Regions from separate parts of the Cytobacillus oceanisediminis genome, predicted to be linked through region 2. Evidence: predicted binding sites of a transcription regulator. Region 2 holds the regulator's gene; each other region holds the start of a gene.
What was found. The regulator NrdR, encoded in region 2, represses ribonucleotide reductase genes. The targets are predictions, from matches to a motif close to AACACNATATATNGTGTT.

Region 1 (5,273 bases), 290 kb from region 2:
CCCATGCAGCCTGTAGCAAGGGGAATGGCGTATTCTGCCGAAGGCTTGGATGTATCAAATTTCAGAGTCCGTCTAATGCCTACCACCAAAGTGGATTTCGCATTTCGGTATTTTTGCAATTCGTTATCACCTGGAATATTTCTGACCTGGTTATGTGATGTTGTTTCCCTAATTTCTAAGTTCATTTTTTCAAATTTTTCCTTTAGCTCTCTTCCCAGGGGATATTCAAGAGCTTGAGGTTCTATATAAACTAACTGAGGGATAAATGGCTTCATAGGCATACCTCACTTTATCAATTTGTCCTGCCAGCGAAAAATATCCGCTAAACCCTATGACTGTAGTATGAACCAAATGATCCACCAGCAAAAAAAGAAGATGGAACAATTATTTCCATCTTCTTTGGTCTTTTAAATTATTTTTATAAGCCGCATTTCAGCTGTGCATTACAGTTAGTGCAAGTATTGCAGCCGCCAATTTCTTTGACTTTTCCTTTACGGCATACTGGGCATGTATTGCCGACTTCCGAACCGATTGTTACATCGGTTGAACGCAGGTCGCTGATTGTATCAACCAGAACTACATGCTGCTTTGATTTTTCTTTTTTGACTGTATCTGTACCTTCAAAGCTGTTCTCTTCAGCTTTCAGCGTTAATACTTGAGAATCGCGTGATCCGTCTACATAGACTGTGCCGCCCTTTGCACCGCCGCGGTATAGGCGTTCATACACTTTCTCAACCTGTTCAACACTGTAGCCCTTCGGTGCGTTTACTGTTTTACTGATCGAGCTGTCGATCCAGCGCTGTATCACACATTGAACATCTGCGTGAGCTTCTGGAGCCAGATCCATCGCTGCCACAAACCATTCAGGCAGATTATTCGGATCTGCATCCGGATTGCGGTCTAAATATTCCTGAACAATATCTGCCTTCACTTCAATGAACTTGCCTAAGCGGCCGCTTCTGAAGTATGAGAAGGAGAAATATGGTTCAAGACCTGTAGATACTCCAACCATGGTACCTGTGGATCCAGTAGGAGCAACAGTCAGCAGATGTGAATTACGGATTCCGCTTTCTAAAATGGATTCACGGATATCCTCTGGCATTTTCTGCATGAAGCCTGTTTCTGTAAAAGCTTTGCGCAGGCGATTTGTTTCTTCAGGATTATCACCTGTTAAGAATGGGAAGCTCCCTTTTTCCTTCGCAAGCTCTACAGAAGCTTTGTAAGCTGTTGTTGCAATGGTTTCGAAGACTTTGTCAATCAGCACATTGCCTTCTTCAGAACCATATTCTGTTTCACAATAGATCAGCAGATCATGAAGCCCCATAACACCAAGACCAACACGGCGCTCGCCTAATGCCTGCTTTTTGTTTTCTTCAAGGAAGTATGGAGTAGCATCTATTACATTGTCCTGCATACGTACTCCTACTTCAACAGTACGCTTCAGCTTTTCAAAGTTAACGGTCTTATTTTCCTTATCTGCCATTTCTGCAAGGTTCACTGCTGCAAGGTTGCAGACAGAATATGGTGCGAGTGGCTGTTCGCCACATGGATTTGTTGCTACAACCCTTTGTCCGTAAGCCTGTGCATTGGTCATGTCGTTGGCATTATCAATAAAGAAAATACCTGGCTCTGCTGAGTATGTTGCACAGATATTAATCAGGTTCCAAAGTTCTTTCGCTTTGATTTTGCGGTGAACACGGACTTTATAGCCAAGTTTTCCCCATTCTCTGACGTCACCGACTTTATGCCATTCTTCGTTGTAGGTTTTCATGGTATCAGCATCATATGATTCAACATCTGGGAAGCGAAGCTCATATTCTGCATCATTTTCAACTGCATCCATAAATTCTTTTGTCAGGCAGACTGAAATGTTTGCCCCAGTAAGGAATTCAGAATTATGAACACTGTAAGTACCGCCAGTCTCCAGTTTTTCTTCAGCATCCTTTATGATTTTATCACTGAACCCGCCATAGCCAGGAATGCTCTTGTAATTAATAATACCCTGGTACATGGCAATTTCCTGTTCAGTAAATGGAGTGAATTTTAATTTTTCTTTAGCATATTTTTTTATTGTTTCATCATTTGTATTTTCAAGAAGGAATCGTAGGATTCTTGGGTTTTGCATTTTCGAGATGATGAATTCGATAATGTCCGGATGCCAGTCCGCCAGCATAATCATCTGAGCACCTCTGCGGGAACCTCCCTGCTCCACAAGGTGTGTAAGCTTCGCAATATCATCAAGCCAGGATACGGAACCCGATGACTTGCCGTTTACTCCTTTAGCCAGTGTGTTGCGCGGTCTTAGGGTCGAACCGTTTGTCCCAACTCCTCCGCCTCGGCTCATGATTTCCATTACCTGCTTGCGGTGTTCGGAAATTCCTTCACGGGAGTCCTGTACGAATGGCATTACGTAGCAGTTGAAATACGTAACATCTGTGTCGGCACCCGCTCCATACAATACGCGGCCAGCCGGAATGAAATTCAAGTTTTTCAATTCCTGATAGAATTTTTCAAACCATTCTTTTTTCTTTTCTTCGGTTTTCTCAACAGATGCCAGGCCTGTTGCGTTACGCTTGGCGATTTGCTCATAGAAGATTTCAAGGGGCTTCTCGATTACATCAAGAGGCTTTGTAATAATGCCTGTTCTCGATTCTTCCGGATCATCCAGCACTCCTCTGTAATCTTCCTCTACTAAAACTTTGGCTGTCTTGTTTTCCCAATCGATATCCTGGATAAAGCCCAGGCCCCGTGCAGGAAATTTCGGATCCTCTTTGATGGTGAGGACAACGAAGTCACCATTTGTGAGTGTTACTTTTTCGGTGTCTTTGAAAGTGTAGCGATCAAGCATAACTAAGCGGGAAACACCTTTGTGGGTCATTTTCATATCTGGGGTTACAGGATGAACCTGAGGAAAGAGACGGATGTCCTTGTTTAAACGATCAATGTTCAATTTCATTTTTTGTCCTAGAGCAACAGACATTGTTACAACTCCTTCTAAATTCAATTATCAATTAATGTGTAAGCATTTGGGCAGATAGAGTAAATCTATCTGTTTTAAAAGAGTACCCTAAAGTTACCATACCTCAAACCCCAAAATCAATATATAGTGTCCTAAATATTTTCGACACCACTACATATTGTGTCAGGTTCAGCTAAATGTGATTTTGTCAAACTTAAAATATACTAGAATTTAAAGAAAAACAGAGTTAATAGCCGATTTCCGACAATTAACGATAAATTTTAACATATTTTGAAGCTTGCACTTTTACAGGGTAACAATTGGAAAATTATTCATTAAAAAAAGAGAAAAAGCGACTCAGCCGCTTTTATCTCTTATAGTTCCAGTCATCACTTTCATATCGCTCTTTTGCGATTTTTTGTACATATGCCATTTCTTCATCTGTAAGCTTGTAAGGTTCAAGCTCAATATTTAAGCCTTCTTCAAATCCCTTTTTGAAAGCTGTTTTTGCTTGATCCAGGGTAATTTTTTCAGTTGTCAGCTCATTTATGGCAACAGCTTTATTTTTAAAAGCTTTTTGCATTCTCTCTTTGACTCTGTCATTCGGATACTTGAACAAGCTGAACAGCTTGTCTTCATCCAAATCAAGCAAAATGGAACCATGCTGAAGGATTACGCCTTTTTGCCTTGTTTGTGCACTCCCCGCCACTTTACGGCCTTCTACAACAAGTTCATACCAGCTGGGGGCATCAAAACAAACAGCAGATCTTGGATTTTTCAGAGAGTCCCTTTCTTCAGCTGTCTTTGGGACTGCGAAATAAGCTTCCATACCAAGTCCGTGAAAACCTTTTAAAATCCCTTCAGAAATGACTCTGTACGCTTCTGTAACTGTATTCGGCATTTCGGGGTGGGCTTCAGGAACGATCACACTGTATGTGAGTTCATGTTCATGAAGCACTCCTCTTCCGCCTGTAGGCCTGCGGACAAATCCCAATCCATGCTGCTTTACAGCTTCCATATCTATTTCTTTTTCAACCTTTTGGAAATAACCGATTGAAAGAGTGGCTGGATTCCAGCCGTAAAAACGGATGACTGGTGGCATTTTGCCCTCACTGTTCCAGTCAAGCAATGCTTCATCCAAAGCCATATTAAAAGAAGGTGACCCCTCCCCTGAATCGATAAATCGCCAAACTTCTTTAGTCATATGTAGCCCTCATTTTCAGATTCTTTAACTAGTCATTTGCGGTTAATAGTCTACCAAAATTCCAGTGAAATTTAAAGCAAGTTGAATTTCCATAACAAATTTAACAGATTTCCTTTACTCCTATTAGGAAAGGCTTATATAATATTAGTTGGCTTACCTATGTGTGAAAGGAGAAAGACATATTGGAAACACTTTATTTCATTCTAATCATTTTGGGTGCAATCATTACCTATTCCGTGATAACCTGGTTTTATCAGCGCCGAATTGTTAAAACGCTTACGGAAGACCAGTTTAGGGAAGGCTACAGAAAAGCCCAATTAATTGATGTACGTGAACCAAATGAATTTGAAAACGGCCATATTTTAGGTGCCCGCAATATACCGCTTTCACAAATGAAAATGCGCATGAAAGAATTGCGTCCGGACAAGCCAGTCTACTTATATTGCCAAAGCGGCATGAGAAGTGCAAGAGCTGCCCAGTTTTTGCATCGTAAAGGCTACAAAGACCTTTCACACCTGCAGGGCGGATTTAAAAAATGGACAGGAAAAGTGAAAGCGAAAAAATAATAGCAATATTTGAAAAGACCCCGTTATCTTAACGGGGTCTCTTGATTGGGAGAGCCCCTCTGCCGGTTCAATTATAAGTCATTCCTCAAATCCGCTGTTGTTTTCCTCATTTTCCTTGATTCTTTCCCTGGTTTTCGATTCTTTTCCCCGGAATCGCTGAATTATTCCCAAACTCCCCTATTCCCTTCCCAGAGTTCACAATTAGTTTATTTGCCGCAAAAAAAGAGTGTCCTTTTTAGGACACACTTTTTTTGCATTTTATTGCTTTTGATAACGAAGAACCGGCTTTCTCGCAGCCATTGTTTCATCCAGACGTCCAATTACTGTTGTGTGAGGTGCTTCCTGGACAATCTCAGGGTTTTCCTCAGCTTCTTTAGCTATTTGAATCATGGCGTCGACAAAAGCGTCCAGCGTTTCTTTTGATTCTGTTTCTGTCGGCTCAATCATAATGCACTCTTCCACGTTAAGCGGGAAGTAGATGGTTGGCGGATGGTAGCCAAAGTCAAGAAGGCGCTTGGCAATATCCAAAGTACGTACGCCAAGC
Region 2 (5,273 bases):
ACATTAAAAAATCCGCATTTTATTCATCACAAATGATGTTTAATATGTTATACTAATTACATCTTAGGGTAACAAAAAGTATAACACTAATGCGGAAGGGGCCGTAACATGAAGGCGAGAATAGCGATTAATGGTTTTGGAAGAATTGGACGAATGGTTTTTAGAAAAGCCATCCTTGATGAAAATCTTGAAGTAGTTGCCATAAATGCAAGTTATCCAGCTGAAACTTTGGCACACTTAATTAAATATGATACAAACCACGGACCATTCGAAGGAAGTGTTGTTCCAGAAGACAATGCTATTGTAGTGAACGGCAAAAGTGTTCAGCTTGTCAGCAACCGGAATCCTGAAGAACTTCCGTGGAAAGAATTGAACATCGATATCGTCATTGAAGCTACTGGAAAGTTCAATTCACGTGATAAAGCAGCTCTTCACCTTGAAGCCGGGGCTAAAAAAGTAATTCTTACTGCTCCTGGAAAAAATGAAGATGTGACTATTGTTATGGGCGTAAATGAAAGCGCATTAAAAATTGAAGAACATGATATTATTTCAAATGCATCATGTACAACAAACTGCCTTGCACCTGTTGCAAAAGTCCTTGATGAACAATTTGGAATTGAAAACGGACTTATGACCACAGTTCATGCATATACAAACGACCAAAAGAATATTGATAACCCGCACAAGGATTTACGCCGGGCACGTGCTTGCGGACAGTCCATAATCCCGACTTCCACTGGTGCCGCCAAAGCTTTGTCGCTGGTATTGCCTCACTTAAAGGGCAAATTGCATGGAATGGCACTCCGTGTCCCAACGCCAAACGTTTCTTTAGTTGACCTCGTGGTGGATTTAAAGCGCGACGTTACAATAGAAGAAGTGAATGCGGCATTTGCAACTGCTTCACACGGATCGCTGCACGGTATCCTTGATATTACTGACGAACCATTGGTTTCAATTGATTTCAACACAAATGAACACTCTGCCATCATTGATGGATTATCTACAATGGTAATCGGCACCAGCAAAGTGAAAGTACTTGCATGGTACGATAATGAGTGGGGCTATTCTTGCCGCGTTGTAGACTTAACAAAATTTGTTGCACAGGAACTTTTCCAGGCATCTGCAGTAAAAATTGGTTAATAGCCAGTTTCTCTTAATATAAAACTACCCATACCCTTAAAGCCTGCCATTCCCCGGCAGGCTCCTTTTATTGGACAAATTTAATCCTGAGAAGGACAAAGTCTTCAAAAATTTTGCCAAAAAAAATGTAAAACAATGTGTTGCAAAAAGAAATTAAACAAAGTATACTAATCCTCGTGAACTTCTCCGAGGTTTTGGTATGGTAGCTACTTAAAGGGTTAGGACCTCTCTGGACTAACTTTCCCCCGTGGTAGTTATGGACCAGTTTAAATCTGGAATTTCATTAATTAATAGCTTAAAAGTTTAAAGGGGGAAATTTGAATATGGAAACTATGGGTCGTCACGTAATCTCAGAACTTTGGGGATGCGATTTTGAAAAGTTAAATGATATGGATTTTATTGAGCAGACATTCGTAAATGCTGCATTAAAATCTGGTGCTGAAATTCGCGAGGTTGCATTTCATAAATTTGCGCCACAGGGTGTAAGCGGAGTGGTTATCATCTCTGAATCTCATTTAACTATTCACAGCTTCCCGGAGCATGGCTATGCCAGCATTGATGTATATACGTGTGGAGATCTTGACCCTAACATCGCTGCAGACTTTATTGCAGAATCGTTAGGAGCTCAAACGCGTGAGAATATCGAAATTCCTCGCGGTATGGGTCCAGTTCAAGTTAAACAAGCTCAAGTACTTTAATAACAGAATGAACTTAGGCAATCCAGAGGTGTATTGAATACACCTCTTTTTATTTTGCTTTAATACACTACCACTGCCTTTAGTATCTTCCGCAAAAATAGTACAATAAGGATACATAATAAATAACGGAGGAAAGAGGATGTCTATTTTCAGGCAGCTTGCCAGCCGCTATAAAAAGCAGTGTGAAACAAATGAAAACCACTCTGATCCTGAGCTCACTACAAGATATTATAGAACCAATACAGCTCAAATGATGCAAACGATTGAAGATTTATTTAAAGCAGACCCAAATGTGAACATTCTCAGCACTTCCAGAGAACGCGGCGAGATAGCAGCAGAAATTAAGAAAGATAAATCTTGTTTTGCCATTGTCACAGTCGTGACTGTCAGGCCTTTCGAAACGGCTGTAGATATCAATATCTCAACTGAGCAATCCTCTCCGGCAGGTGTCCACCCAATCCTTAAGAGAGAAGTTCTTTCCATTTATGAAAAGGTGAATAAACGGCATGATTTTCTCGGTTCTGCAAGAAACGCAGATAAATAGTTGTACTTGTACTGACAACTCCTTTTTTATAAGATAAGAGTAACAAATAAAATTCGGTAATTGGTCTAACGCCAGCAAAATAACTTACTTATAAAAGAATTCGGAGCTGATTGTATGAGATGCCCTTCATGCCAAAACAATAATACCCGTGTTCTCGATTCCCGTCCTGTTGATGACAGCAGGTCCATTCGGCGCAGAAGGGAATGCGAGAAATGCGGATACCGGTTTACGACTTTTGAAAAAGTGGAAGAAATTCCTTTAATCGTTGTGAAAAAAGAAGGCACCAGAGAGGAATTCAGCCGGGAAAAAATACTGAGAGGCCTTATTAAAGCATGTGAAAAGAGGCCGGTTGCCCTAAAGGACCTGGAGGACATTACTTTTGAAGTGGAAAAAGAGCTCCGCAGCAACGGTGTCTCCGAAATAAAAAGCGATGAAATTGGCGAAATGGTCATGGACAGGCTCGCAAATGTGGATGATGTGGCATATGTTCGTTTCGCATCGGTTTACAGGCAATTTAAAGATATCAATGTTTTTATTGATGAACTCAAAGAATTAATCAAAAAAGAACACTCTTAAATCAGGTCAGTTGCCGCTGTCCCTGGTTTCGAAATAAATAGTTTGATGGGCTGAAGGATTCTTTGGCTCTTTTTTTACGGTATATGTTTTTGATAGTAATCAATGTAATAAAGATTCTTAATAGAAAAAGGTGAATACCATGGCCCAGCATTGGCAGGAGATGCTCCCCATTGATCGATATACAGTAGCAGCCAGCGGGCTTTTGCATGATTATGATCGAAAAGTGCTGACGCTGTTATACCAGCCGCTCATTGGCTCTTTGTGCTTCAGTTTATATATGACATTATGGGCGGAACTTGAAGAAAATCGGCTATGGTCATCTTCTAATTCTCACCATAGTTTAATGAATTTCATGGACTTGGGGCTCAAGGATATATATGAAGCCCGCCTCAAGCTTGAGGGGATAGGACTTTTAAAGGTATACGTAAACAAAGGTGAAGAGACAAGGTCATTTATTTATGAACTGCTTCCCCCGCTGACACCTGAACAATTTTTCCTTGATGGCATGCTCAATATTTACCTTTATAAGAAATTGGGCAGAAACCAATTTATGAGGCTGAAACGCTTCTTCTCAGACCAGAAGGTGAAGACAGCCACAGGGTATGAGGAAGTAACCAAGGCTTTTCAGGATGTATTTCAATCAGGACACCCCGGTTCTTTTGAGATTGACGATGAAGTGGTGCAGATGATGAATGAATCAGAGGTGGAAGGGTATATTGGAAGGCAGGAGCAGGAAGGTATTCAAATCGGGAATGAAGATTTTAATTTTGAACTGCTTCAGGCAGGGCTGAATGAATCACTAGTACCAAAAAAGGCTATTACAGTTAAAGTAAAGGAATCCATCAGCAATCTTGCCTTTTTGTACGGAATCGACCCTATTCAAATGAAAAATATCGTCATCAGCGCTGTAAATGAAGATAATGAGATAAACATTGATGAGTTGAGAAAATCTGCACGGGACTGGTATCAATTCCAAAACCAGGACCAGCTGCCATCCCTAATTGACAGGGTTCAGCCTGCCATCCATCAGACTCATAAAAAACAGCCTGAAACGCAGGAAGAAGAGTTGATCCGTTATTTGGAAATCACCTCACCAAGGCAGCTGTTAAAAGATATATCAGGAGGGGCAGAGCCATCTAAAGCCGATCTGCAGATCATTGAAGATGTCATGTTTCAGCAAAAGCTTTTGCCAGGGGTAATTAATGTGCTGATTCAATATGTTATGCTCAAAACAGATATGAAATTGACCAAAGGCTACGTAGAAAAAATAGCAGGCCACTGGGCTAGAAAGAAAATAAAAACACCCCAGGAAGCTATGCTTTTAGCTAAGAAAGAACACCGGCAATACCTGGATTGGGCGGAAGGAAAGAAAGCAGCCAGCACAACTGGAAACAAAAAGAAGCCGATCAGGACAGAGATGCTTCCGGACTGGTTTGATGAAAAAAGCAGTGCATCCGCCAAAAAGAAAGAGCCCCAGCAGCAAATAAGCGAAAAGGATCAGTATGAACTGGAAATGAAAAAAAAGGAGCTTCATGAAAAATTAAAAAAACTGCGTTCACAGGAGGTGACTGATTGATGGAGAAAATTAATGAAACATTAAGGCGCCTTGCGGGCAATGAAGGTTTTCAAAAAAGGTATGAATTGATGAGAAACCAAACGCTCAATCACCCTGAAGTGAAGGCTTTTATCCAAACTCATCGGGATGAATTAACATCCGAGATGGTTGAAAAGAGCCTTAGCAAACTCTTTGAGTATACACAGCAGAGCAAGGAGTGCAATAAATGTCCGAGCTTGGAGGGCTGTGTGAATTTTATGCAGGGCTATCATCCGGAACTTGTGATTCAAAGAGGATCGGTCGATCTGAAATATGATAAGTGCCCGCGCAAGGTCATGCACGATGAGAAGCGGAGAAATGAAAAATTAATTCAGAGCTTATATGTACCATCGGATATCCTTCATGCCACTTTTGATTCCATATATGATGATGACGATCGCATTGAGGCTGTTGATAAGGCGGCATCTTTTGTTATGGACTACCAGCCGGGATCCAAGGGAAAGGGAATTTATTTTTATGGGAAATTCGGTGTAGGCAAATCTTATTTGCTTGGTGCTATTGCCAATAAGCTTGCAAGCCAGAAAGTATCCTCCATGATTGTCTACGTTCCTGAACTATTCAGGGAATTGAAAAATTCAATTGGAGATCAAACTTTGAACAGCAAGATTGAAACCATTAAAAAAGCACCGGTTTTAATGTTCGATGACATTGGTGCAGAAACCATGTCCAGCTGGACAAGGGATGAGATTTTAGGGCCGAT
Region 3 (5,273 bases), on a different replicon from region 2:
GCTCTTCAAGAAGTACATTTTCTTCTTCGTCTGTCATTCCAACCGCTTCCTTCATGTCCTGCCATCCAGTTAAAGAGCAGCCTGTTAAGCGGTGTTTCTTCTGGATCTCATCCCATTCCGGAAGTTCAAGATCGATTGTTGTCATGCGGACACCGATTCTTGCTGAAATGCGAGCAGCTTTTAAAAGGGATTCCTTGTCCAGCTTCCCGTCTTTAACATGGTTGATAGCTGGAATTGTGGATAGGTTACAAAGACCTCTATCATCAAGAAGAATTTCAACACAAGGATTCACAGTCTTAAACCAAGGGAAGCGTCTTAGAGCTTCTTCACCATTAATGAAGCCCGGCTCTCCTTCGAATTTCAATAGGGAAACAATTAGTTTGAGTTGTTTGCGGGATGGTTTTTTGAAGTATAAAGCGGAGTTATTAGACATACGGCGATGTTCTAAGTGGTATCGTCCAGGAACGAAAGGAATCTGATTGCCCTCTTCATCTACGACATTTTCATCAAAAATGAATTCCATTTCCGGAACATCGTTGGACATTTTCTTCAGCTTATCATAGCCTTCTTTTGCCTTATGTCCGTAAAGACCGTTCAGGCCATATTTAGCGAATAAAACTTCCTTGTCATCATGGTCGAAAAGGCATACCTGTGCAGACCTTCTTACGCCACCTGAAACTACATTGTAGGCTATTGCATTTGAGATATCCATAACATGAATAGGGCGAAGTTTCCCTTCTTTGATTGGGGCAATTCTTTCATCCAGCTGGTCATGGATCACTTTATCAATGGTCACAAACATGTTATGCATGCTTGTCCATCCGGAAGCAGTTCCTCCAAAAGTCTTTAAGCGGCTTCCCTTTTCACGGATTGAATCATAAATGATCACCAGCTTCTTTACGTTTGAATAAACTTTCTTCGTTAATAACTCAAAGAAGAAATCAATGGATTGTCTCCATCCCTCTTTCGAGTCACCAATATGCAAAGTAGCTGTTTCGCCAGATGACCGAAGAACAGATTCTTCATAACGCATATGCTTCGGTCTTGGCTCGTAAGGTTTGTGCTCAATTTCAATATCCTGTCGGATTGCCGGAAGCTTAGCTACATCTTCTTTTGTTACGCGGAAACCAAATCCCGTTCCTACCATTAGAAGATAAAAAAGCTCACCGAACTTTTTAAGTGAGTCCATTACTGCACCGGAGCAGTTAAAATTGGATAGAGGATATAGCCTAGAGGCAATGGAACCACCAGTATAAAGCGTACGTCCCGATACGAATGTCTCGAGCATATATTGAGCCTCAATAAGCTCTTCAGCTTCTTCGATAAACATCGGCAAATGAATTTCTTTTTCATAAAGACCTACACGCTGCAATTGTTCAATCGCCAGGCTGATGCTGTATTCGGATGAACGGACAACTGCTTCCAGCCACGTTTCTCTCCGTTTTAATGCTTCCTCATAGCGGGAATAAGTACGGTAAAACGTAAATTCTGAAATGGCATTTACGGGCGGCTGCTGATTTCTGAGCCGATTGATGAAACTCTCACTTACAAATTGGGGTTTAACTTCAAACTTCATGACTTTAGCAGACAAAACGGTTCCTCCTTAGATGTGTTTTTCCTTATCTACACGCTGATGGGCTGGCCATAAGCAGTGAGTGAATAATTGATTACTAAACCGAAAGACACTATATGTAGTGCCACATCCGGATTTGGTGCTCAATCAATACAACCCTTAGATATTAGAATGTCAATCCGTATTAGAAGATTTTTTTCATGGAAAAAAAGGAGGACAGAACTCGTATTTTTTATCGAACGATTGTTCTTGCAACGCTAAAATTTGGCAGATAAAATAGAGTTGAGGTGAAAAAATATGAGGATCCAACGTGAGAAAGACTATGAAAAGTTAGAACAGCTTCGACCTCTTTTGCCGTATTACGTTTCGGAATACATCCAGATCAGTCTGGATTCCTTAACTCCTACAACTGTTCTTTCCTATGCTTTAGACATACAGGACTTTTTAGAATGGATGTGGCATTCCATTGTGCCTGGGAAAAACAGTATTATGGAGATAACTTTAGAAGATATAGAACGTCTAATTGAAATGGATATATCCCATTACCGCTCCTATTTGAAGAATAGGCAGGATTCCCACAATAAAGGGAATCGTTATTACAAAACAAAGAATAAGGATTCAACCATCAGCCGGAAAATAAGTGCCCTGCGAAACTTATTTGAATTTCTGCACACCCATACGAATCGAGAAACGGGTTCTATATACCTTTCAAAAAACATTATGGAGAATACGAAAGTTTCCATGAAGAAAACCTCAGCCAAAGCAAAAGCTGAAAAGCTGAAGAGTAATATCCTTCGGAACCAGGAACTTACCGACTTCCAGGATTTTATTATGGTAGGATATGGAGAAGGTGCGTTATCATCTAATGGAGAGGTTAAAGAATTATCTAAGATGCAAAGAGCTTACTGGAACATTAACCGTTCCAGGGATGCTGCTATCGTATCTTTATTGCTGGGTAGTGGATTGCGTGTCGGTGAATTAATCAGTCTTCGCCTGAAGGATATAAATGTAGAAGAAAGAAAGCTTCTTGTGGACCGCAAAAGAGGAAAAGAGGATATTGTCTTCTTTCCAAAGCAAACCCAGGAATATCTCCGTGATTATTTAGAAATTAGACAAAATGTTTTTAAAGCCGCTTCAGGACCGAACGAGCCCCTCTTTTTGACGAAGTATGCCGGAAAAGTAAATCCCATCAGCAAAAATACGATTCAAAAAATGGTGATGAAATATGCGAAAGCATACGGAAAAGACATGACTCCCCATAGTCTACGTCATAGTTTTGGTACATACCTATTTAAAAAGACAAAGAATATACGAGGGGTTCAGAAAGCCTTGGGGCATGAATCAATGGAGACTACACAAATCTATACCCACATGTTTGAAGACGATGATCGCGATTTAATAGACCAGGCATTTGAATAAGTTAAAAACAAATACTAAGTTTCCCCCAAAACTTTCATATTTTGGTTTATCACTATAACAATAGGGGTAAAGATGGTTGATTTGGAATCTACATCTAAGACAAAATATGGAGGTTTAGGGGAATGTATGTTGAGGAGAGAATGCACGAAGTGGAAGAAATGGTAAAGAATAAAATGAATCACGATCTACAACTAAACCATTTTGCAACAATTAGCGGAATTAAGGGGAAACAATTTGGAAAGGAAGTATTTTCAACAGTTCTTCCGTTTAAGGATTTAATAAAGTTTTTAACTGTCTTTCCAGATGTCCAGCGTGAACTAAATCAAAGAAAAGTTAGGAAAATTGGTAGATACACATTAGATTGGGTTGAAGACCCTACTAAAATGAGGTTTTTCCCTGGTATTACGGTAACTGCCAGAGGACATATCTTTTACGATGAGGCTACTCACAAAGTGGCTATAGATACGCGGGAAAGTAAACTTTCCATAAATGATGGCCAGCATCGATTTTATGGAATTAATGAAGCGATTAGGATTCTTCAAGGCAGGATTAATAAAACAAAAGATAAGGAAGAAATTACGGAATTAACTCAGCAGATGAATGACCTTAAAGAAATGGTCATCCCTATAGTTATATTTAATAACCTTTCCGAAGAAGAAGAGATGCAATTATTCCATGACACTAACAATTTAGCACAGCGTCCATCGCGATCCGCTACAATCCGCTTGGCTCAGACAGATCCTATTTCCAGGATGGCTAGAGAATTAGCTGAAGAAAATAGGTATCTGGTACACTATGGCGTCGAATACGATAAGATGAGCATTCAAAAGAACAATCCAAACACAATCTTGCTAACATCTATTTATGCCAGCATAAAATCTATGTTCAGAGAGCTGCTGAAGCATAATCGAGACAGCATTACCAAGAAGAATTATAAGTCTTATAAGGAATCAGCAAATAAAACCTTCGATAATATCTTTAGGAATCTACCGGCTGATATCAACGAAAAAGGAAAGTATATCACTGAAAAGAGTTATACAATCCAGGCTATCGCAAAGTTTGTAAACTACTGCAGATACATTCTGGGAGTCGAAGACGAAGATGTTATCTGGGAAGCTATTAGAAAAGTAAACTGGGATCTGGATATTGATTACTGGAAACAATACCGCGCTATTGAAACCAAAAGAGGCGGAATCTCTTTCGGTGCAAGCGGCAACCATGGCATTGTAGCTGTCTTTGATGCTTTGGTGGATAATCTTGATGCTGATGTAGTTGTTTCTACAGACAAAAAGGACAAGACTAAATTAAGCGTTAAAGAGCCTAATGCTCTTGAAGGTCAGGGACAATTTAAGTTCCATTAATCTTCTATACCCAACTTACCAAAATGGTAACCCTAATGGAAGGCTTTTTGCCTTCTTTTTTTTGGGGAAAATGAAAAAATTATCTTCATCTTGTCCAATCAACTCGAAAAGTTAAATCATATTGTATTTATAACGAAAGAAAGGAGGAAAATTTTAATGAAGGATAATAAGTGCAAGATAGAAATAGAAGGAAAAATACCCTTAATAAACACTTGCGTAGATGCAAGTGTTGAAATATCACATCCATGTAAAAAGCCACCGAAACCTGAACCTTTTGCTGAATATAAGAGAATAGAAATGACACTTCCTCAACCACCAGGGCTGCCACCTTTACCACCAAGCATTTTTTTTGATATGGATACTCGATTAGATGAAGCGAGTATTCATGAAGTAATTGCTTCTTTGATTTTTGAATGGGGTAGGCATTACAGAGAAAAAGAGGAAACCGGCAAATCGCAGTGGTCTGAGTGTGCTCTCAAATATGCATTTAAAAATCTAACACCTGTTTGGCTAGACAAAGAACGAAAATTCATGGTTAATGAAGGAAAGAAAGCACTTGATTTTTTAATGGATACGTTCACTTCTTTTCTTATTCAGAACGGAACATGGAATGCCCCGATTGCAAAAATTGACTATTTACCCCCAACTTCTAGTTCAACTATATTCAGTGAAAATGCAAATAAGCAGTTTCATGTACCCCTTGATTTTAGTGTGAATCCGATTCCATTACAGGAAGAAGCTATTCGTACACTCGCTGGTTCACTTTTTCACGCTTGGATGCACAGGATGGGATATAGACACCCTAAAGAAGAGTATACAAGTTACCTAATTGGGGAAGCCCCTATGTGTTTGATGCGAGGTTATGCTGATAAAGAACCCAGTATACCGGATTCTGCATTTACTCGATTTTTTGATTAGAT

Region 1: a site for NrdR is predicted at 3,127-3,144, ahead of IRB79_RS21590 (vitamin B12-dependent ribonucleotide reductase). Genes of this name have one in related genera too.
Region 3: a site for NrdR is predicted at 1,682-1,699, ahead of nrdJ (ribonucleoside-triphosphate reductase, adenosylcobalamin-dependent). Genes of this name have one in related genera too.

Annotation. Positions count from the first base shown of each region.
Region 1 covers NZ_CP065511.1:4,300,051-4,305,323, forward strand. The annotation lists gene splB (spore photoproduct lyase) at 1-275, opposite strand, end outside; gene IRB79_RS21590 (vitamin B12-dependent ribonucleotide reductase) at 419-2,980, opposite strand; gene IRB79_RS21595 (lipoate--protein ligase family protein) at 3,327-4,163, opposite strand; gene IRB79_RS21600 (rhodanese-like domain-containing protein) at 4,346-4,729, shown strand; gene gcvPB (aminomethyl-transferring glycine dehydrogenase subunit GcvPB) at 4,988-5,273, opposite strand, start outside.
Region 2 covers NZ_CP065511.1:4,585,279-4,590,551, reverse strand. The annotation lists gene IRB79_RS23045 (glyceraldehyde-3-phosphate dehydrogenase) at 109-1,140, shown strand; gene speD (adenosylmethionine decarboxylase) at 1,464-1,838, shown strand; gene IRB79_RS23035 (hypothetical protein) at 1,978-2,382, shown strand; gene nrdR (transcriptional regulator NrdR) at 2,497-2,958, shown strand; gene IRB79_RS23025 (replication initiation and membrane attachment family protein) at 3,098-4,534, shown strand; gene dnaI (primosomal protein DnaI) at 4,534-5,273, shown strand, end outside.
Region 3 covers NZ_CP065512.1:138,851-144,123, reverse strand. The annotation lists gene nrdJ (ribonucleoside-triphosphate reductase, adenosylcobalamin-dependent) at 1-1,591, opposite strand, end outside; gene xerS (tyrosine recombinase XerS) at 1,871-2,992, shown strand; gene IRB79_RS27585 (DNA sulfur modification protein DndB) at 3,115-4,353, shown strand; gene IRB79_RS27580 (hypothetical protein) at 4,510-5,271, shown strand.